One region of the Cytobacillus sp. FSL R5-0569 genome, then DNA from elsewhere that is predicted to be linked to it. Evidence: predicted binding sites of a transcription regulator. Region 1 holds the regulator's gene; each other region holds the start of a gene.

The links. Region 1 encodes LexA, which represses DNA repair genes until DNA is damaged. Its sites were predicted from a motif close to CGAACATATGTTCG; they were not measured.
Region 2: MKX78_RS19490 (YolD-like family protein) is a predicted target of LexA. The motif match lies at 910-923, and genes of this name have one in related genera.
Region 3: parE (DNA topoisomerase IV subunit B) is a predicted target of LexA. The motif match lies at 1,232-1,245, and genes of this name have one in related genera.

The regions. Positions count from the first base shown of each region.
Region 1 covers NZ_JBBOWW010000001.1:2,039,289-2,046,964, reverse strand. The annotation lists gene tkt (transketolase) at 1-1,942, opposite strand, end outside; gene MKX78_RS10615 (DUF896 domain-containing protein) at 2,102-2,332, opposite strand; gene MKX78_RS10610 (YneB family resolvase-like protein) at 2,797-3,462, opposite strand; gene yneA (cell division suppressor protein YneA) at 3,477-3,809, opposite strand; gene lexA (transcriptional repressor LexA) at 3,941-4,588, shown strand; gene MKX78_RS10595 (DUF4257 domain-containing protein) at 4,785-5,069, shown strand; gene MKX78_RS10590 (hypothetical protein) at 5,680-5,865, opposite strand; gene MKX78_RS10585 (hypothetical protein) at 6,305-6,646, opposite strand; gene MKX78_RS10580 (hypothetical protein) at 6,915-7,256, opposite strand; gene MKX78_RS10575 (hypothetical protein) at 7,526-7,676, opposite strand, start outside.
Region 2 covers NZ_JBBOWW010000001.1:3,841,561-3,849,236, reverse strand. The annotation lists gene MKX78_RS19495 (hypothetical protein) at 1-219, shown strand, start outside; gene MKX78_RS19490 (YolD-like family protein) at 549-878, opposite strand; gene MKX78_RS19485 (hypothetical protein) at 984-1,208, shown strand; gene MKX78_RS19480 (LexA family protein) at 1,201-1,422, shown strand; gene MKX78_RS19475 (helix-turn-helix transcriptional regulator) at 1,433-1,642, opposite strand; gene MKX78_RS19470 (FtsK/SpoIIIE domain-containing protein) at 1,812-3,140, shown strand; gene MKX78_RS19465 (replication-relaxation family protein) at 3,088-3,657, shown strand; gene MKX78_RS19460 (hypothetical protein) at 3,654-4,070, shown strand; gene MKX78_RS19455 (N-acetylmuramoyl-L-alanine amidase) at 4,783-5,871, shown strand; gene MKX78_RS19450 (TetR/AcrR family transcriptional regulator) at 5,996-6,550, opposite strand; gene MKX78_RS19445 (SDR family oxidoreductase) at 6,668-7,465, shown strand; gene MKX78_RS19440 (lysine N(6)-hydroxylase/L-ornithine N(5)-oxygenase family protein) at 7,532-7,676, opposite strand, start outside.
Region 3 covers NZ_JBBOWW010000001.1:2,267,196-2,274,871, forward strand. The annotation lists gene plsY (glycerol-3-phosphate 1-O-acyltransferase PlsY) at 1-420, opposite strand, end outside; gene MKX78_RS11765 (CoA-binding protein) at 735-1,148, shown strand; gene parE (DNA topoisomerase IV subunit B) at 1,478-3,454, shown strand; gene parC (DNA topoisomerase IV subunit A) at 3,451-5,883, shown strand; gene MKX78_RS11780 (DUF402 domain-containing protein) at 6,171-6,713, opposite strand; gene MKX78_RS11785 (flavin-containing monooxygenase) at 7,059-7,676, shown strand, end outside.

The DNA.
Region 1 (7,676 bases):
TTAGAATATCTCCTGGTGCAGAAGCACCGAATTGATCAATTCCTAAAACGTCGCCTTCTAGACCGACGTATTTATGCCAGCCAAATGATGCTGCCATTTCAATGGCTAAACGTTTGGTTACATTTTTAGGTAATACAGATTCTTTATATTCATTTGATTGAGCATCAAATCGTTTCCAATCCGGCATACTGATTACTGCCACATCAAAGCCCTCTTCTTTTAAAGCAGCTTTAGCCTTCACCGCTAATTCTACCTCTGACCCTGTCGCTAAAAGAAGCGCATCTGGTTGCTCTTTTTCTGCTTTTGCAATCACATAAGCACCTTTTAGAACTCCTTCAGGGGCTAACTCTGCTGAGTTTGGTAGTGTAGCAATATTTTGCCTAGTTAACACAAGTGCTGTTGGTTGATCTTTTGATTCAATCGCTAACTTCCAAGCAGCTGAAGTCTCATTTCCATCAGCTGGGCGAATAACTGCTAAATTTGGCATGGCACGAAGCGCTGCTAATTGTTCAACTGGTTCATGAGTAGGTCCATCTTCACCTACAGCAATACTGTCATGTGTAAGAACATAAGTAACAGGTAGCTTCATTAATGCTGCAAGCCGAATAGCTGGTCTTAAGTAGTCAGAGAATACAAAGAATGTCCCTCCAAAAACATTTAGACCACCGTGTAAAGCCATACCATTTAAAGCGGCACCCATAGCAAATTCTCGTACGCCAAACCAAATATTTTTTCCAGCATAATTAGTTGCTGAGAAGTCTTCTGCATCTTTAATCATCGTCTTATTCGAACCTGCTAAATCAGCTGAACCACCAAAGAAAGATGGTAAGTTCTTCGCAATACTATTGAGAGCTTCCCCTGAAGACGCTCTAGTGGCTAAACTTTTACCTTCTTCATATACGGGAATATCTTTATCCCAACCATTTGGTAATTCACCTTTGATTGCACCTTCTAGCTGTTCTGCTAATTCCGGATGATTTTTTTTGTAAGCAGCGAAAAGATCTTTCCATTCACTATCTGCTTTTTCACCGTTAATAGCTACATTTTGTTTGAAGTGTGCATATACTTCTTCAGGAACATGAAAATCTTCTTCAAATGTCCACTCATAAGCATCTTTTGTTAATTTTAATTCAGATGAGCCTAGTGGTGAACCATGAGAAGCAGATGAGCCTGCCTTATTCGGGGCTCCATAACCAATTACTGTTTTAACTTCTATTAACGTCGGTTGTGTAGTATTTTGACGAGCGTTGTCAATTGCCTGGGCAATTTCATCGAGATTATTTCCATCTTCTACTCGAAGATAATGCCAGCCATAACTTTTAAAACGATCGGCTACACTTTCAGAAAATGATTGATCTAAATCTCCGTCTAATGAGATGTCATTAGAATCATACATTACAATCAACTTTCCTAATTGAAGGTGACCAGCAAGAGAAGCTGCTTCTGCAGACACTCCCTCCATTAAGTCTCCATCTCCGCATATACTATATGTATAGTGGTCTACTACATTGTAGCCATCTTTATTATATTCAGCTGATAAGTGACTTTCAGCCATTGCCATCCCTACTGCCATGGCAATCCCTTGTCCTAATGGACCTGTTGTCGCATCTACACCTGGTGTATGGCCATATTCAGGATGTCCTGGTGTTTTACTACCCCACTGGCGAAATTCTTTAATATCATCTAAAGAAAGACCATATCCCGATAAATGAAGGAGACTATACAAAAGCATAGACCCATGACCCGCAGATAACACAAAGCGATCACGATTAAACCAATCAGGATTTTTGGGATTATGATTCATAAACTTTGTCCATAAAGTATACGCCATTGGCGCAGCTCCCATTGGCATTCCTGGATGACCAGAGTTTGCCTTCTCGACTGCGTCGATAGACAATGTTCTTATGGCACTAATTGATAAAGCATCTGTTTTGTTGAACATGAACGACATCCTTTCAATATATATCCTACAAATTAAATATAATAGACTTTCACCTTCAGTTACAACCAGAAAGGTAAAAAATTATATAATTGTCATATAAAACAACAACAAAGGAAACTGTTCGTGACAGTTTCCTTTTAAAAATTTATAAACACAATCTTAGTGAAGTGGTTTATTTTGTTCACGTTTTAACTTCTCTGGTGTAACATCATTACCTTCAGGGTCAATAACAGTAACACCTTTTAATGTATTTAACATAGAAGCTCTAAACTTCTCTAAATATTCTTTTCTTAATTTAGATTGTTCCTTTGCTTCTGGTTCTGATAAACCTTCTGTTTTCGCTTTCTTAGCAAGCGAATTAATTCTCGCTAATTTTTCTTTTGAAATCATTGTGCTACACTCCTTCCCATCCAAAAAGTTCTTCATTCCATATGGAGAAGATACTTAATAGCCATATTACTAAATATGACTGCATTTTACAAGAAAGCAGTTTTACAATCATCTTTTGATTTTCATTTCAGACGCCAATAAGTTGGTATCGTATTGCTTTATTATTAGGTATGGCAATGTAGCAGTGTTCTCAACTTAAAAATGTGAGACTATTAATATAGGGAGCGTATGTATGTAAATAAGGGGAATAAGGGAATAATACTTTCACTAACAACTAACGTTAAATGAAAAAACACGGATGAATCCTCGGAAACAAATAACCATTCACAGTTCACTTGTCTGAACCCACGAACGATTGTAGAATCTTTTAGTATGCCTTTATCTTGCTTGGTATCAGTACTAATATTTCTTAGTTTTTAAGTTAAATTACAACTAATCAATCGACTTAACTTATTATGCCTATATCATGATGATTCATTATCCATCTGCTCTATATCATCTATATATTCATTATACCTACGGTTTACTGTCGCTTTAGATATTTTATAACCAAAGCCTCTTAACGTTGCAGCAATTTCTGCAAAAGTAAGGTTATTTTGTCTCAATTTTACTATTTCTTCTATTGGTACCTCTATTCGTTCTCTTCCGTTTATATTTCCTTGGTTTTTTAAATTTTTTTCAGGTCGAAAGCCTTTTTGAACAGCTTTTTGCATCCCTCTTTTTATTTTTACATTATGTAGTTTTCTTTGATACTCTTCAACCATGCTAACAATTTGTAATACCATAGAATCAGAATCTGAAAGTTGCAATTCTCCATTATGGGCAATTGTATAAATCTTCCCATTTTCTTTAAGTATACAATGTAAGATGGCAATTTTAGCATTTCCTCTTCCAATCCTGGTTTCATCTTGAATAAGAACAGCCTCTGCTTGATTTTGTTTAAGTAACTCCAATAATTGCAACACACCAATTCTTTCTAAATCATAGCCACTTGCTTTCTCACGTATGACTTCAACTACATTCATATCCTTCATTCTCGCTAAATGTAAAAGTTCTTCTTCTTGTCTAGCAAGAGACGTTTCCTGGGTATCCTTCGTCGTACTCACCCTGCAATATATAATTACATTCATTCTCTTTCATTCCTTTAGTCTTCTAATATCACACTAGCTAAATTTGTTTCAGATATTATTTCACCATTTGTAATGGGAAGATATACCGTATCACCAGGATGTATTTTACCTAAATGTATATGATTAAATTCTTCTACCCAAGCAACAAAGTCTTTAGAAGACATATTATGGGCATCTTTAAACTCCTCCGCTATTTTCCATAAAGAATCTCCTTGTTTTACTTCAACTTTTACATATTCCTCCTGATTTGCATTACCAGTGTTCAAAAATAATAAGAAAACCATACCGAAACTAAAAGCGATAAGAATAATAGCATAACTATAAGAATTCCACAATTGTTTTATCATTAATTGCCACCCCTGAATAGAATATATGTTCGATTTAATAATTTTAGTATAATGCGAACATTTGTTTCTGTCAATAAGAAAATTCGAACTTATGTTTGTATCTATTTACTACTGATGGTATAATAATCTTAATGAAATTGACGAAGGTGCGTGATAGCGTGAAATTATCTAAGAGGCAGCAAGATATATTGAATTTTATAAAAGATGAAGTAAAACAAAAAGGTTATCCACCTTCCGTTAGGGAAATAGGTGAAGCTGTTGGACTTGCTTCAAGTTCAACCGTACATGGCCATCTAGCCAGACTAGAGAGTAAAGGTCTTATTCGTCGAGATCCGACAAAACCCCGTGCCATTGAGGTATTAAATCTAGAAGAGAGCAACCCAATACCTAAAGTGCAAACGGTGAACGTACCTATTATCGGTAAGGTTACTGCTGGTCACCCCATTACTGCGATTGAGAATGTTGAGGAATATTTCCCTTTACCTGAAAGAATGGCTCCGAGTGATGAAAATATCTTCATGCTTGAAATTATGGGAGAAAGTATGATTGAAGCTGGCATATTAGATGGTGATTATGTCATAGTCAAGCAGCAACAAACAGCAAATAATGGAGAAATCGTGGTTGCTATGACAGAAGATGATGAGGCCACCGTTAAGCGATTCTTTAAAGAGAAGAACTTTATCCGCTTGCAACCAGAAAACCCTACTATGGAGCCGATTATCTTGCACAATGTATCTATTTTAGGCAAAGTTATTGGTGTTTATCGTCAAATACATTAAAAAAGAGTGTCATTATTGACACTCCTTTTTAATAGTTTGCAATTATCTTTATATGTTACTCATACAATTATAAAATTTGAAAAATTCAGTAAAATAGAATCATTACATCGAGACAAAAATATATTATAATGAAATTTACACCAAGAATCAACCTAAGGTCGCAAAAAAATCTCGGCTTTAGGAGTGTGAAGGAAAAATGTTAATGAACATTCTCTTCGCTGCGTTGATTGGTGGAATTGTCGGTGTTGCAGGACATTTGCAGAGATTAGGCAAACTAGTCAAGCCACGGATGACGAAAAAATTCATTTATTTAGGGTTCTTAGAAGACATCTTACTAGGAGGACTGGCGGCCGTATTTGTCATTGTGACAACAACACCGGATTCCCCCACTGCTGTTTTCATCATCTCTCTCGTATCTGGTATGGGAGGTGAGGGTATCTTAAAATTATTAGATACCCTAAAAGTAAAAGATCAAGAATAAAATTTTATTCCGTTCTTATGAACGGTTTTTTGTTGTATATAACAAGAACAAATTTTATTTAGACAACTTCGCTTTTTACCTACTATTCTAGCCCATAGAACCACTCTCCTGAAGTACTGTTCATCCATTCAATACGAGCTAATGTTTTTAAATTTGATACCTACTACTTGACATGATGTTTTATGGGTAAATAAATATTAAAGCATTTTTCATGAAAACAAATAGCTAGGATGATTAAATGCCAATTATTCAATTGATTGGTAACTTGAACGACCTACTTCATCATACATACACCTTAAATTCAGTTCATAAATGAATCAATTGCCCCCCTTGATTTTACATACCCAATAACCCACAAGTACTAAATCGCTTAAAGTAACTATTTCTCATTGATTTCGACTATCCGCATCATTACTTATATTTTTTCTTCCTATTATTAATAAATAAATCTGTAGACAAACTCATTTAAGGAGTTTATCTACAGTCTGAAGCAGCCGTTAAAACGGTATTTGAAGATGCCTTTTAGTTTCAGCAATAGTTATTTTCCCATATATAAGCTTCCATTAAAACACAGTAAAAGCACTCTCAACTTACGGGGTTCCTAAGTTCCTTATACTTCAACTGCAACAATATCATCACAACAGATCGTAGTAATTCTTACACGAGCTTTCTTGTCACAACAACAATGATCGTGACGATCATCGTGACGATCACAGTCTGCTTTAGCTAGGAAGACTAAATTACCGCGAATATCGATAAACTCCCCGAACACATGGCCGCCACCTTTAAGAAACACTCTCACATCCTCACCACGGGAAACGTTCTTAAAGAACTCATCGCAGCCACAATCCTTATTGTCGTCTTTGCTGTAATTACCACAACCGTGATTGTTGTTGTCATATCCATATGAGTCTGAATATCTTGGTCTTCTTCCAAAAAAACAATTATTATATCCCATATCTCTTCCTCCTTTCTATCATTATGTTAATACTATATGTCGAGGGTATTGGAGGTGTACGGGCTATATCCCCCTGTTAAAAGACCATTTATTTTCTCTTTGTTTCTATCTTTTAATTTGCTATCCTATCCTAACTAAAATAAAGAAGCAGCCGTTATGGCTGCTTTGGTTGGACTCTTTTTAGTATCTAATATAGAGATACCAAGTTGAATGTTAATACTCAACAGGTATACTCCTTGCATACATATCTGTTTAGACACAATAAAGAAACTACTAACTATCGTGTTTCAACTGCAACGATATTATCGCAACAGATCGTAGTGATCTTTACACGATTTTTCTTGTCGCAACAATCATCGTGACGATCATCGTGACGATCACAGTTAGCTTTTGCTAAGAAAACTAAATTACCGCGAACATCAACGAATTCTCCTGTCACATGGTCGCCACCTTTAAGAAATACTCTTACATCCTCACCACGGGAGATATTCTTAAAGAACTCATCACAGCCACAATCCTTATTGTCGTTTTTACTGTAATTACCACAACCGTGATTGTTATTGTCATATGAGTCTGAATATCTTGAGCCTCTTCCATAGAAATTATTATTACATCCCATTTTTCTTCCTCCTTTCTATGATTATGTTAATACTATATGTGGATAATAAAGGAGGTGTACGGGCTATATCATCCTATTAAAAGACCATTTTATTTTCTCTGTGGACCTTCTTTTTGTTGTCAAACCTATCTAACTAAAATAAAGAAGCAGCCTTTATGGCTGCTTTGAACTCGATTTTTGGTATCTATTAAATAGATACCAAGTTGAATGTTAATACTAAACAGTTATAGCCCTTGCATCCGCTAAGACACAATAAAGAAACTCCTAACTATCGTGTTTCAACTGCAACGATATTATCGCAACAGATCGTAGTGATTCTTACACGATTTTTCTTGTCGCAACAATCATCGTGACGATCATCGTGACGATCACAGTTAGCTTTTGCTAAGAAAACTAAATTACCGCGAACATCAACGAATTCTCCTGTCACATGGTCGCCGCCTTTAAGAAATACTCTCACATCCTCACCACGGGAGATATTCTTAAAGAACTCATCACAGCCACAATCCTTATTGTCGTTTTTACTGTAATTACCACAACCGTGATTGTTGTTGTCATATGAGTCTGAATATCTTGAGCCTCTTCCATAGAAATTATTATTACATCCCATTTTTCTTCCTCCTTTCTATGATTATGTTAATACTATATGTGGATGGTCTTAGAGTTGTACGGGCTATATCCCCCTGTTGAAAGACCATTTTATTTTTCTCTGTGGACCTGTTTTATTTTCAAACCTATCCTAGCAAAAATAAAAAAGCAGCCATTATGGCTGCTTTTATCTGAGACCCTTTTTAGTTTTCTATTAATTAGTTGAATGATGATACGAAGCAGTTATACCCCTTGCAAGAACTTCTTTTAGACTCATAAAAAGGACTCTTACTATCGAGTTTCAACTGCAATGATATCATCACAACAGATCGTAGTAATCCTTACACGATCTTTCTTGTTGCAACAATCTTTGTGACGATCATCGTGACGATTACAGTTAGCTTTTGCTAGGAAAACTAAATTCCCACGAACATCGATAAAC
Region 2 (7,676 bases), 1.8 Mb from region 1:
ATTAAGGACAATTTAAAAAGTTCTTTTGGATTATGGGTTACTCAGTTTACTGCTGAGGGTGTTGTAGGTATGATTAAAAAAGGCCAATATAAAAAAGCTGCTAAAGCCATTATAAAACTTGGTGTTAAGGCCACAGCTCTGGGGACAGGAATAATGCTAGTTTGGATGGTTGCAAATTGTGAGGACAAAGCGTTAAAAAAACACAAAAAATGGCTTTGAAAAAATTAATTTAAAAGGCGAGGATTATGAAAAAATTTAGTACATTAATGGTTTCTTTTCCTATAGGTTACTTTGTACTAGCTACATCTTGGTGGTACTTTAAAGGAATGCCAGAAAAAATATATGATATAACATCGTATTTAGGGTTTTACTATATGTTTGCTTCAGTATCTATATATATAGATATAAAGATTGATCAAAGGAAACAAAAAAAAGCACAAATAGAATGCAAAAGTGAAGGGAATCATAATTGAAGAAATACTTTTGTATTAACTAAGGTAGCCAAGAAAATTTATTGGCTACCTAGTTTTATTATTTTAATAGACTATCTAGACCCTTTCGACTGATATCACTTCATCAATGTGAAATTTTAAGATTCTTAAATTGTTCGTTTCCAAGTGAATGTACATATTAATATGATCAATTTTATCGACAATTCCCTCATAAGTTTTCGTGATCCCATCAACCCAAATTGTCATTTTGATTGTAAGGGTGTAGTTTAATGATTCCATCGTTATTATCTGTATTTCCTGAAGTTCTTGCTCATCTAGTTGTGGCTTCTTTATCTTTTCATATTCACGTGGTATCTGTTTGAGTAATTCGGTGTGTTCACTCATGAAAAATCCTTGCCATTTCATCTTGCCGCGATCCTTTAACATATCCATTCACTCCTTATGAACTAATTTTATACAAACATTTGTTCGAAAACAAATTGAAATAGAACGAATGTTCCTGTAAAATTATGTTTAAAGGAGCTGGTAAGAATGAACCACTTGTTTAAATACTCATTAAACGAGCGTAAACCAATTGAACTGATTTATTTAAATAATTCTGGAGAAATCTCTTATAGGTTAGTCATCATACGGAGAATTAAAGTAGATAATGTTATGGTTTATGACTTGCAAAAGCAACAGATGAGGACATTTAGCATTGATGGAATCTTATCAGTAGCAAAACCAAAAAGACAAAGAGGGGTCAATTATGCGTAAACTAACAACTAGACAAAGAGAAGTGTTAGAAACATTAGAAAAATACGTTGCAAAAAATCATTATCCGCCTTCATATAGAGAGTTAAGCGCTTTGGTTGGACTAGCATCTTCATCCACTATAAGTGGGATTTTAAATAAATTACGAGAAAACGGTTATGTAGACTGGAAAGATGGAAGACCGAGAACATTAAAAGTAATTAAGACCGCCTCATAAAAAGGTGGTCTTAATTTTTGTTTTCTTCTGTAAGTTCGCCCCACAAGTCTTCAACAGTGGTATTGAGCGCTCGTGCAATTTTAATAGCGTTTTGTACATACGGTAATGTTTCCCCTTTTACTATTTTGCTATAAGTGCTTTCAGTAATTCCTACCTTTCTAGCTATAAAAGCTTGAGAAACTCCATGTTCTTTATGCCATTTTCCAAGTTTATTCTCCATTTATATCACCTAAGTGTAATATTCAACAACGAACATGATTGTCCTTTAAAGATTTATGGAATAGGACAAAAACGCATTATCATACGCTATATCATTCGGCAAGATATTCGTTTTCAAATTCGGCTGCCGCACATTAATGCGAACTCATGGACAATAGAAGGTAAAAAGGGTGACGCAGTCCTATCAAGTGACGTTTATCTTGCAACTATTACTACGTAATACAAAAGGAGATGGTGGTGTGATTTTTGAAATTGTATCGACCACTTTAATGGGGAGTTTAGCAGGTTACTCATACCTCAAAAAAGCCGGCCTAACTTACGATTCTGACAAGATACAGAAGATATTTAATAACGCTGGTCTTTCAATCAGGGAAGAAGGAAAGGTAAAAACGATTCGCCTACAAAAGAAAAGGAAAATCGAAGGAGGAATGGAGTACATCTACCAGTTACCTCTAGGTATGTCATCAAAGGATGTAATGGATAAGGCACATGTATTGGAGGATGGTTTAAATATTAAAGACAACTCGATTGATTACTCCTATACTGATTTGTTATCTCTCAAGCTCAATAAAGACATTATTAAACAGATCAAAAATTTAGGTGAAAAACCAAAAAAGAAAAAGGAAATCGAAATATCGTTTGATGGCATGTTGCGTATTAAAGTTTACAATCAGGGATTTGCAGAAAAGTATATATGGGATGATAGCCTATTAAAGAAAGATACCTGGTCCATACCAGTCGGCCATACAAGGACATCAATCATACATCATAATTTTGACAAAGATAAACACCTTATCATCGCTGGCGCCACTGGTTTTGGGAAGAGTGTGTTTCTAAAGTTGGCAGTCACAACACTTATAGCACAACAACCAGCACACACACATTTACATCTTATAGATTTAAAAGGTGGCTCAGCATTTCAACGATTCAAAAATCTGAAACAAACAGATAATTTTGCACGTGATCCAGAAGAAGCTAAACAGATATTACTAACCATTGATGAACAGATGACTAAGGAGTACCAATCTATTGTAGATAAAGGATACGAGGATGTAACAGAGGCAGACATCAAGGAGCGACACTTTATCTTCATTGATGAAGCAGCAGACTTAACTGATCATCCGGTTGCTATGGATGCAATAACAAGTATAGCTCGTAAGGGGAGGGGAGCAGGATATTATTTGATTTATGCCACACAATATCCTAGTGCTCAATCTATTCCACAACAAACAAAACGTAATATACCTATTCGACTTTGCTATGTACTAGATGATGCTACAGCATCGAATACTGCACTTGGTCAGACAGGTGCGGAACAATTACCGATGATACCAGGTAGAGGCCTATATAAAAATGTAAAGACTAATACCATTCAAACACCATTCATCAGTAATGATGAGATAACTAGACAGGTTTCGCCATATCTGGCGAAGGAGGTTATTAAATTTGAAGAATCAACAACGAATCGAACAGATACTTTTAAGCTTGAAGAAATGTGATTATCTCACTCGGGAGCAATTGCAACGAATGCATAAGCTTGGCAAAGATCGCAACGCTCAAAAAATTTTAAGAAATATGAACCAATACTTATCTCATTTTTCGGAAGATAGAAAGAAAGTTTATTATTTAAATACATCAGGTCGTGAGTTTGTTCAAGCTGATAAAGTAAGAAAGAAAACAGCACAAGTCAATCACTTTCTAATGCGTAATGACCTATACATTTCACTCGGTAGACCTACCACATGGCGCAATGAAGTCAAAATAACCCTCAACAACATTTCCCTCATATCTGACGCAGCTTTTATACTTAATAAAATTCACCACTTTGTAGAAATAGATAATAAACAATCCATGCAAAAGAATGTACAAAAGATAAAAAAATACAGAAAGTTATCTACATTTAATCCACAATTTCAATTAGTTTGGGTGACGACTACTTTATATAGAAGAAACCGGTTAGAAAAGCTATGCGAAGGTATGAATTTTAAAATCTACTTATGGGAGGATTTAAAATGAAAACTCAAACGATGTCCGTTAACGAATTTATGTCTGGTTCTTATAAAAATAAAGAGAAAAAGAGAAACTGGAAAGGTGTTAGAAGAATAGGCACATCAATTGCCGTTCCCTTAATTATGGCAAAACCAGCGTTTGCTGCATCATCCGAAGCCATACCAGTAGGAGCTACTGAGTATCTTGGTGATAAGTCACTTGAGATATTGGCACACGCATTAGATCCGTTAGTTGGTTTGATGGTTGCATTGAGTTTCCCTATTTCTTCGGTTGTTGTAATTGGTTCGTGTTTTTTCTTCATGTTAGGGAAAAGTGATAGAGCATGGACTGGTATTCAGAATGGAGCGCTTGGATATGTGCTTATACAAATTATGCCGATGCTGCTTAAGGTATTAAAAGAAGTTGGCAGTGCAATTTAATATATAATAGAAGAAACTAATTATTTTATTTTAGAAAGAGTGTTCAAACGTGCCGATTTCGTGCCGATTCGAATTGAAAAAGTATGAATTCTATTAAAAGGTATAACTTATTTATTCAGATAAACTCCTATTTTTAAAATGATATGAAAAGGATAGAAATCCATTTTTAATCAAGTTCGAGATGGAAGGTTCAATTGGATAAATGCTTAAAACCCTTATTATTTAAGGGTTTTTTGTTTGGAGTAATAGAGGGAAAATACGTTCGTGCCGATTCAGATTATTTTCTCGTTTATTTTTAGTATATGAGGCGAACTTTTTTAGTTCGTCTTCTTTTTTTGAGTTTAAGTCAGAGGTTATTTAGTTTAATCAGTCATGCTACTTTTTCATAATTGTCTACAGAGTGAGATGCATGCAAGGAATTTCCCCACCCAAAAACAGCAAGTCGTTCGTTTATTGTCATAATTTTTGAATGTCGATTATGTTTTTAGGTTACTACGCTATTTTGGGAAGCCAAATGCATTTGCATTAACAACACGGTTGAAACAATAGAGTAGCAAATGCGTCTTATATACCTAGACCAGTAATTTGCTCATTATATTTTTACTCCTCCATTCTATAGAAAAAATAGGCTTTCTATATGTATTTTTATGAAGGGCTGTCCACACGGGCAGTCCTTTTTACTTATATATTATAGAAAGGAGAGTGTTTTTATATGGTTAATGTGATAAAGCAGCTGGTATCTCAGGAAGTGGTTAATCAACGCTCTTATGGTAAAGGGAACAAAATTCAATATATAACACCACATCAAACAGGAAATATGGGAATCGGAGCAAATGCACAGATGCACGCTAATTTACAGTCGAACTTAAATGCAAGACAAGCTAGTTGGCACTACCAAGTGGATGATCGCATGGTAATTCAGTCATTTGAAGATGATGTGATGTGCTGGGCAGCAGGAGATGGGCGAGGTCCGGGGAATACGGCGTCGATTCATATTGAAATGTGCATCAATGCCGATGGAGATTATGAACAGACAATCAATAATGGAGCAGCATTAGTCAAAATGTTGATGGACAAGTATGGGTTGGATCGGAGTAGAATTAAACAACATCACGATTGGTCAGGGAAAAACTGCCCCGCACAATTGCGCGCGGGTTATAAGGGCATTACATGGGAGGATTTTTTGAATAAAGTAGATGGGGTGCAGGAAGAGGAAAATTTCGGATCCCCTTCCCCCGGTCCTAATCAGCCGAAACCAAAACCAAAACCGGTTGAGAATGGAAATAGTATTGTCGACTATCTTAACGCACAAGGGATCGACTCATCTTTCAAGAATCGAGCAATATTAGCAAAGCAATATGGGATGAATAATTATCAAGGTACGGCGGCGCAAAACATTGCTTTATTAGAAAAAATCAAAAAAGGAGTGCCGAAGAAGCCACAAATAGCCCCGAAAGCGAATCTGAATGTGGACGGAAAATGGGGAAAATCAACAACGAGAGCACTACAAAAAGCACTTGGTACTCCTGTTGATGGTATCATCAGTAATCAGCCGAAAAATAGTGTAACGAATGCCTTCTATGATGGAACGATTCACTTTGCTAGTGGAAAACAAGGAAGTCCGATGGTAAAAGCATTACAACGAATGATTGGTGCAAATCCTGATGGTTTTATGGGTCCTCATACAGTAAGAGCGTTACAAATATATTTGGGGACGGTTGTTGATGGTGTACTAAGTCGTCCATCCCTCGTTGTAAAAGAAATGCAACGACGACTAAATGCAGGAACTTTTGTTAAATAAATGAAGATAAAATAAAAAGCAAGGTTACTTTAATGGAAGTATTCACCTTGCTTTTTTTATATTATTGCATAGAGAAATTCAATTGACTTGTATATCCAAAGAATAAAGATCCTTAATGGAATAATCATTTTTCCTTAGAGTTCGCCGTTTTCATGTTTGTATGTGAAGCTGACCAATCTGTCGTCCCTATCTTTCTTAATTCAATAGCAGCTTCCTCAGGTGTCATTTGAAAAGAGTCATATACCCATTCAGCCAGAAAGCCAACTGTGCCATAGCTAGAAAAGGAGGCGTAACTTTTATGGTTATAGACATGCATTAATGCTGCAGATAGTTCTCGTGATAATTGGTGAATGAATTGTGGGTTTTTTAACTGTTCTTTATAAAAAGATTGATAAGAAAAGACATGATTACATATATCCTTGGTTGTTTCTTCAACCTTTAAATGGGGATGGTGCATTTTTTTAGCTTGAGGATAAAAGGCTAAAAATTCGTTGATAATGTCCTTTGAGAGTTGCTCAAGCAAATCATATTTATCATAGTAATAGACATAGAAGGTAGAGCGACTAATGCCTGCTCTTTTTACAATCTCTTTTACTGTTATAGAAGAGAATGTCTTTTGATGTAATAGCTCTAGTAGTGCTGTGATGATATAAGCTTTCGCAGATGTATTTTGTAGCATTGCTTCCTCATCTCCTTAAATTGGACATTTAGTGTGAAAATGTCGTTTGTTTGTATTGGCTTGTTTTTTTACAATTATAAGTGATAGTAAATTGAAGTATAACGGAGGGGAACATAAGTGACAAATGTTCATGTAATAACTGGTGGTACAGGTGGCATGGGAAAAGCGATTGCAGAAGCGTTAAACAAGGAAGATATCTATTTGCTCGCCGATGTGAATGAAGAGAGATTAAAACAGACCCAACAAGAGTTAAATGACAAAGGAATCGCTCAAGTACATTATCAAACAGTAGATATAACAGATCAAGAAAATGTTCGAGCATTGGTGCAAAAGGCTGATTCATTAGGTGAGTTAAAGTCCATCATCAATACAGCTGGATTATCACCGACGATGGCTGATGCGAAAAGAATTGTTGATGTAAATTTAAAAGGAACAAGTATCATTTTAGATGCCTTCTATGAAATCGCACAAAAAGGGACAGTTGCCGTCTGTATTTCCTCAATGAGTGGACATATGGTGCCAAAGGAAGGGCCGTATAGCGAAATACTAAAGGCGCCGTTAGCTGAAGATTTACACAAGAAGATGGAGCCTTTCTATCAAACGAATTCTGGTGCTGCCTATAGCTTTTCGAAATTAGGTGTTTTATTAATTGTAGAAGACCAAGCATGGAAGTGGGGACAGAAAGGGGCGCGAATTGTTTCTGTTTCTCCAGGTACGATAAATACACCAATGGGTAGACAGGAAGCTAGTCAATCTGAGCAAATGAAGATGTTACTAGAAAAAACACCTTTGCAGCGTGAAGGAGAATCAACTGAAATTGCTTCAGCCGTTGCGTTTCTAGTGAGTGATGCTGCAAGCTATATTACTGGAACTGATTTAAGAGTCGATGGTGGCACTGTCGCTAACCTAAAATAATAAAGAAAAACCCTGCTGAATAGACTTTCATCAGCAGGGTTTCTTTATTGACTGTATCAACATTGACTAGTGTTTCGGTGAAAATTGCTGAAAAACCGTTTTTGTTGGTTCAGGGTATATTTCTTTTCCAGCAATTGAATTGATGATTTTTTGATTTCTTAGAACAGATAGGCCTAGATTTGTTGCACTAGCCCCGTGGGAATGCTCGATA
Region 3 (7,676 bases), 230 kb from region 1:
AACATATTTAGTAGTGAGAAGTGAGATGAAAAATACAGCTAATATTACCACAAACATGACGGGCACGAACGCCAGCACAACACCTGCAGATGTAGCAACAGCTTTACCACCTTTGAATCCTGCAAATATCGGGTACATATGGCCAATAACAGCAAAAATTCCTATAATTACTGTATGTATATCTATATCAAAGAAGATTGGTAATAATCCAGCAGCTATGGTACCTTTCAGGATATCGGCCAGTGTAACGGTAAAACCTGCTTTTTTTCCTAGCGTTCGGAAAGTGTTTGTCCCACCAAGATTACCACTACCATGCTCACGAATATCAATGCCATAAAACACTTTACCAATGATTAATCCAGATGGAATGGAACCAATTAAATAAGCAATAAGAAAAACGATGATTACTTCAAATGTCATAAACTCTCCCCCACGGAATAAAAATACAGTTCTTATATTGTACCACGTAAATAAGTGAATGTACTATGTTGCTTTTAAATTATCTTTTCAATTGCAAAGATTACCCTAGTATGAAACGAATGTTAAATAGATATATGATTAAAATTAGTAGAAAAGAACTTTTTTGTTAAGTGGATTACGTGATATTTAGCGAAAAGGAAAGCTTTATAAAAAAGATGAAGCTGTATGTCAGAAAGAACAGCATTGCGATCTATTCGCATTTATACTTTAATTCAGATAAAATAGTGTAGAGTTCAAAATAAGAGGTGAATGTATTGAGTATAGAAAACCCATCAAGAACTGAAATCGGAAAGATGTTAAAACAAGCAAAGAGGATTGCCGTCGTAGGTTTAAGTGATAAACCTAATCGTACATCCTATATGGTAAGTGAAGCCATGCAAAAAAGTGGTTACGAAATCATCCCTGTTAATCCCAAAGTTAAGGAAGTATTAGGTGTAAAAGCGGTTGCATCATTAGCTGAAATAGAAGGCAAAGTGGATATTGTTAATGTCTTTAGACGTTCGGAATATTTGCCAAGTCTTGCGAGTGAATTTCAAAATATTGATTGTCCCATTTTTTGGACTCAGCTAGGTGTTGTAGATGAAGACGTATTTCAGCAGTTAAGTGATGCTGGTTATACCGTGATCATGGATCGATGCATTAAAGTAGAGCATGCGCTAACAAAATAACATTTGTAGCATGGGATCATGACATTGATTTCATGCTTTTTCTTTCATATGCGGTTTAGACGTATAAATATGATATAATTATTAGAACGTTTGTTCTTATTCACCTCTTGCAACAGTATATACATGATCTTAATGCATGTTACAATGGGGAACATATATGCATACGACTCGCATGATAAGAAGGAATATAGTGAATAAGAATGGAATAATAAACCGATATCTATTGTAGAGAGGTGCATAAAGGCGCGGTTATGATATAATCAAACTCTATTGCCGACTCGGATTGATAGACAATAGATGGTTTTTGAAGAGATGAAAGGGGAATGCTTGTGGCAAAAAATCAGGAAGTATTTGACTATAATGATGATGCCATACAAGTACTTGAGGGATTAGAAGCTGTTAGAAAACGTCCCGGAATGTACATTGGAAGTACGGATGCAAGAGGGCTACACCATCTTGTATACGAAATAGTCGATAACGCTGTAGATGAAGCACTTGCAGGTTTCGGCGATCATATCATTGTCAAAATACATAAAGACAATTCAATTAGTGTTCAAGATAAAGGTCGAGGAATGCCGACCGGAATGCACAAGATGGGCAAACCTACAACCGAAGTCATATTGACTGTGTTGCACGCTGGAGGAAAGTTTGGCCAAGGTGGATACAAAACAAGTGGTGGACTTCATGGTGTAGGTGCTTCAGTTGTTAACGCCTTATCACAATGGTTAGTCGTTAAAATTAAACGCGATGGACTTGTTTATGAACAGCGGTTTGAAAACGGCGGAAAGCCAGTAACCACGCTTGAGAAGGTTGGTAAAACGAATCAAGTAGGGACAACGATCCACTTTAAACCAGATCCGACAATTTTCTCAACAACTACATATAATTTTGAAGTGCTAAGTGAACGATTACGTGAATCCGCTTTTCTCTTAAAAGGGATGAAAATCGAGATAACGGATGAACGTCATGATCTTAAAGAGATTTATCATTATGAAAATGGGATTGAAGCATTTGTTCAGTACCTAAATGAAGAAAAAGATACGCTCCATCCAGTAGTTAGTTTTGAAGGGGAGCATAATGGTATTGAAGTTGATTTTGCCTTCCAATTTAATGATGGTTTTTCAGAAAATGTCCTTTCTTTTGTTAATAATGTTCGTACGAAAGATGGAGGGACACATGAAGCTGGAGCTAAAACAGCGATGACTAGGGTGTTCAATGAATATGCCCGTAAAGTTCAGCTTCTAAAAGAGAAAGATAAGAACTTAGAAGGAACTGATTTACGAGAAGGTTTTGCGGCGATTGTCTCAGTACGTGTACCCGAAGAACTGTTACAATTTGAAGGACAAACAAAGGGCAAGCTCGGAACAAGCGAAGCGCGTTCAGCTGTCGATGCTGTTGTATCAGAGTATCTCTCTTACTTCCTTGAAGAAAATCCAGATACAAGCTCTTTATTAATTAAGAAAGCAATTAGAGCTTTTCAAGCAAGAGAAGCAGCACGTAAAGCAAGGGAAGACGCTAGAGGCGGAAAGAAGAAGAAACGGGCTGAAGCGGTTCTGTCAGGGAAATTGACACCTGCTCAATCACGTAACCCAGAAAGAAACGAATTATATTTAGTAGAAGGTGACTCTGCGGGTGGTTCAGCAAAGCAGGGGCGCGATAGAAGGTTTCAAGCAGTATTGCCATTAAGAGGTAAAGTAATAAATACTGAAAAGGCAAAGCTCGCAGATATCTTTAAAAATGAAGAGATAAACACGATTATACACGCTGTTGGAGCGGGTGTCGGTGGTGACTTTACGATTGAAGATATTAATTACGATAAAGTGATTATTATGACGGATGCTGATACCGATGGAGCCCATATTCAAGTGCTCTTACTGACCTTCTTCTACCGCTATATGAAACCGTTACTAGAAGCAGGTAGAGTCTATATTGCTTTACCACCATTGTACAAAGTGAGTAAAGGTTCTGGAAAGAAAGAAGTAATAGAGTATGCATGGAGTGATGAAGAGCTTCCTGATACGATTAAAAAGGTTGGTAAAGGCTATATTATTCAGCGTTATAAAGGACTTGGTGAGATGAATGCTGACCAATTATGGGAAACAACGATGGATCCAGAAACGAGAACGCTCATCCGTGTGAAAATTGATGACGCTGCGAGAGCGGAACGTAGAATTACCACTTTAATGGGTGATAAAGTTGAACCACGGAGGAAATGGATTGAAACAAATGTCGCATTCGGATTAGAAGAAGATGGCAGTATTTTAGAAAATGAAAACATTTCGACGCTTGAGGAGTTAGATTCATGAACAAAGCAGAACAATTTCGTGATCTGCCGTTAGAAGATGTCCTTGGTGACCGATTTGGCAGATATAGTAAATATATTATACAAGATAGAGCATTACCTGATGCGAGAGACGGGCTTAAGCCCGTGCAGCGTCGTATCTTATATGCCATGCATGTTGAAGGTAATACGCATGATAAAGGTTTTAGAAAATCGGCAAAAACGGTCGGTAATGTGATTGGTAATTTTCACCCACATGGTGACTCCTCTGTATATGATGCCATGGTGCGTATGAGTCAAGATTGGAAGTTGCGCAAGCTTCTTATTGAAATGCACGGCAATAATGGTAGTATCGATAATGATCCACCTGCTGCGATGAGGTATACAGAGGCGAGATTATCTTCTATTTCTTCTGCACTCTTAAATGATATTGAAAAAAGAACGGTTGATTTTATTCCGAACTTTGATGATACTTCGAATGAACCAACCGTTTTACCAGCTAGTTATCCCAACTTACTTGTAAATGGATCAACAGGGATTTCTGCCGGATATGCAACGGAAATCCCACCTCATCATCTTGGAGAAGTTATTGATGCTGTTATTCATCGTATGGATCGTCCACAAAGTACTGTCGATGATTTAATGCAGTATATAAAAGGACCTGATTTTCCTACCGGTGGAATCATACAAGGTGTAGAAGGCATTAAGAAAGCCTATGAAACGGGCAAAGGTAAAATTATTATCCGTGGTAAAGTAGATTTCGAGGATATTCGTGGTGGTAGAAAGCAAATAGTCATTACTGAAATCCCTTATGAAGTAAATAAAGCGAACTTAGTGAAGAAAATGGATGAATTTCGCTTCGATCGTAAAATCGAAGGAATCGCTGAAGTCCGTGATGAAACGGATCGTACAGGGCTAAGAATTGTCGTTGAATTAAAGAAGGATGCTGACCCACAAGGGGTTTTACATTATTTATATAAATATACTGATCTGCAAATCCCGTATAACTTTAATATGGTGGCTATTCATAACCGTCATCCGAAAACGATGGGTCTAGTCCCCCTACTAGATGCCTACATTGACCATCGAAAAGAGGTTGTCACACGTAGAACACAATTCGATTTAGAAAAGGCTCAAACACGTCAGCATATCGTTGAAGGCCTAATCAAGGCATTATCTATATTAGACGAAGTCATTGCGACGATTCGTGCTTCAAAAGATAAGCGTGACGCGAAAGAGAATTTAATGAGAGAGTATCAATTTACAGAGCCTCAAGCAGAAGCGATCGTCTCATTACAACTATATCGTTTGACGAATACAGATATCACTGCATTGCGTGCAGAAGCAGAGGAATTAGCGGCCAAAGTAGAGGAACTCACATCGATTCTTGCCAGTGACAAGAAACTCGCATCAGTGATTAAAAAAGAACTTCGTGAAGTGAAGAAGAAATTTGAAGACAATAGAAGAACAGTAATTGAAGCAGAAATAGAAGAAATTAAAATTAACCTAGAAGTTCTTGTAGCAAATGAAGATGTGATTGTTACTGTCACAAGAGATGGGTATATTAAGCGGACAAGCCAGCGTTCTTATTCAGCTTCAAATGGACAAGATTTAGCGATGAAGGAATCCGACCGTTTATTAACAAAGCTAGAGATGAATACAACGGATGTTCTACTTCTATTTACGAATAAAGGCAGCTACTTATATTGTCCTGTGCACCAATTACCTGACATCCGCTGGAAGGACATGGGTCAACATATTGCCAATATCATTGCCATCGATCGTGATGAATGTATCATTCACGCAATCCCTATTACTGATTTTGAACAAGAGAATGCAACATTATTATTTATTACGAAAAACGGTATGGTGAAGAAAACCGAATTAAAATCATATAAAGCTCAACGCTTTTCAAAAGCGCTCGTTGCACTTAACCTAAAAGGTGATGATGAGGTTGTCGATGTTCACCTAACACATGGCGAGCATGATGTGTTTCTCACAACTCATTTAGGTTATGGTCTCAGGTTTCATGAGAAAGAAGTAAACTTAGTAGGCCCAAGAGCTGCGGGTGTAAAAGGAATCAATCTAAAAGATGATGACTATGTTGTTTCTGGAAAAATGATTAGTAATGAGAAAGAAGAAGCAGTTGTCATTGCGACGCAACGCGGGGCAGTGAAAAAAATGAAACTGCAAGAGTTTGAACAAACATCAAGGGCAAAACGAGGTGTAGTGATGTTACGCGAATTGAAAAAACATCCGCATCGCATTGTTGGTATGGTTATAACAAATAATCATGAAACAGCATTTGTTGAAAGTGAAAAAGGGACAATTGAGTCCATAGCAATGAATGAACTTAGATACAATGATCGCTACTCCAACGGATCGTTTATATTAGATGAAGAAGAAAATGGTGCAATTATTCATTTATGGACTGAGACAAAGGAACAAACATAAACGATTTCTTCAAAAAGTTGAAAGGTTGTATTTAACTTAATGACACATTATTAAAAAAGTACACACTCATAAAAGTGATGTACTTTTTTAATGTGCATTATCATTCTTTTAGTTGATCATTTTAGTATTGAAAAAACACTGAAGGCATCCCTCTAACGTTTCTTGGTCAACAGGGAAGATTACTGTGTAAAGTAAATAATTTTTTTATTAATGTTAAGTCTTCTAGTTATCTAATCTTCATGATTAATGAACGGAAATAGACAGAACTTCTGTTCATTTAATCGTAGTTACTTCAAAATTTTAGATAGAATTTTTTTATGGGTGTTCGACAATTTTAACAAATTAAAGTTTCCAGCTCTAACTAAACTTTTAATGATTTTTACTTCTTTCCAAGCTAAATCATATAGAGGTTGATTAATAATATTATTTTTTAGCGCATCTTCAAGTTCGTCGTCATCCAAAACATATAATTCCCCGGTTGGTAATATAACAATATCTAAGAATAAATCGTCCATCCATGGAATATTATTGTCTATTCCATAATGGAGGCATATGTCTATATACCACTGAATGATATTCCCTTTAGAATCGAACATCGTAGTTACTGAATGGTTTTTTCTTAAAGGAAATTGTTGAAGCCACATATATCCATCATCCACTATACATAATTTCTTTCTCCCATAACTTACACATAATGGTGAGGTAACGGATAGTGCATGTAATAAAGTTATGTGACCCTTAAAGTTTTTGGTATTGAGGAAAGCCTGTGAATATTTCCTTTTATCAATTCTTTTCCAATCTGAACGATCTCCGAACTTCCTCTTTAGCATCATCATCCCCCACGCAAGTTTTTATGCGAATTATAGCATTTGATTGTAACGAGTTTACTTATATTAAACAAAATTATTGGATGAAATTCTATATTAAAGATTTATTCAACATATCATCACTTTTATTTGAAATATTAGATACTACCGAAGATATTTCATAAGTAATGCTGTTACCTCTAAAATTAATATGCTTCCTTTTACTGAGCTATATTAGTGAGAAAAAATTTAATTGAGGATAGAGGAATTTTACAATAGGAGGTCTAATACTATTAATAGTCAGAATATTTTCGACAAAACCTATAAAATGTAAGCGCAATCATTTAAGTAGAAAGGTGTGAGTAATTGATGGACAATCACAATCATCAAGATTTCCCTTCCTATGATGCAATCATTGTTGGTGCTGGGTTTTCTGGCATGTATATGCTCTACAGATTACGAGAACGTGGCTTAAGTGTCCGAGTGTTTGAAAAGGGAGCTGGTGTAGGGGGAGCTTGGTATTGGAGCTGCTACCCTGGTGCGAGGTGTGACTCAGAGAGCCATACGTATAATTTTACCTTTTCTGAAACGTTATATGAAGAATGGTCTTGGCGTTCTCGTTATCCGACTCAACCAGAAATTCTCGAATACTTAAACTTTGTAGCAGATCGCTTACAACTGAGAGAGGATATTGAGTTAGAAACAGAAATAAGAGCGGCTCATTTTGATGAAGAAATTACACAATGGAGAGTGTATTTACAAGATGGTCGACAATTGATATGTAAATATTTCATTACAGCTGTCGGTTGTCTGTCAGCACATGCGAAGAATATCCCGAAAATACCAGGTTATAGTCAGTATAAAGGTGAAAGCTATCACACAGGTACTTGGCCACATCACGAAGTAGATTTTCATGGCAAGAAAGTAGGGATTATTGGTAATGGTTCAAGTGGAATTCAAAGTTTACCGGTTATTGCAGAAACAGCA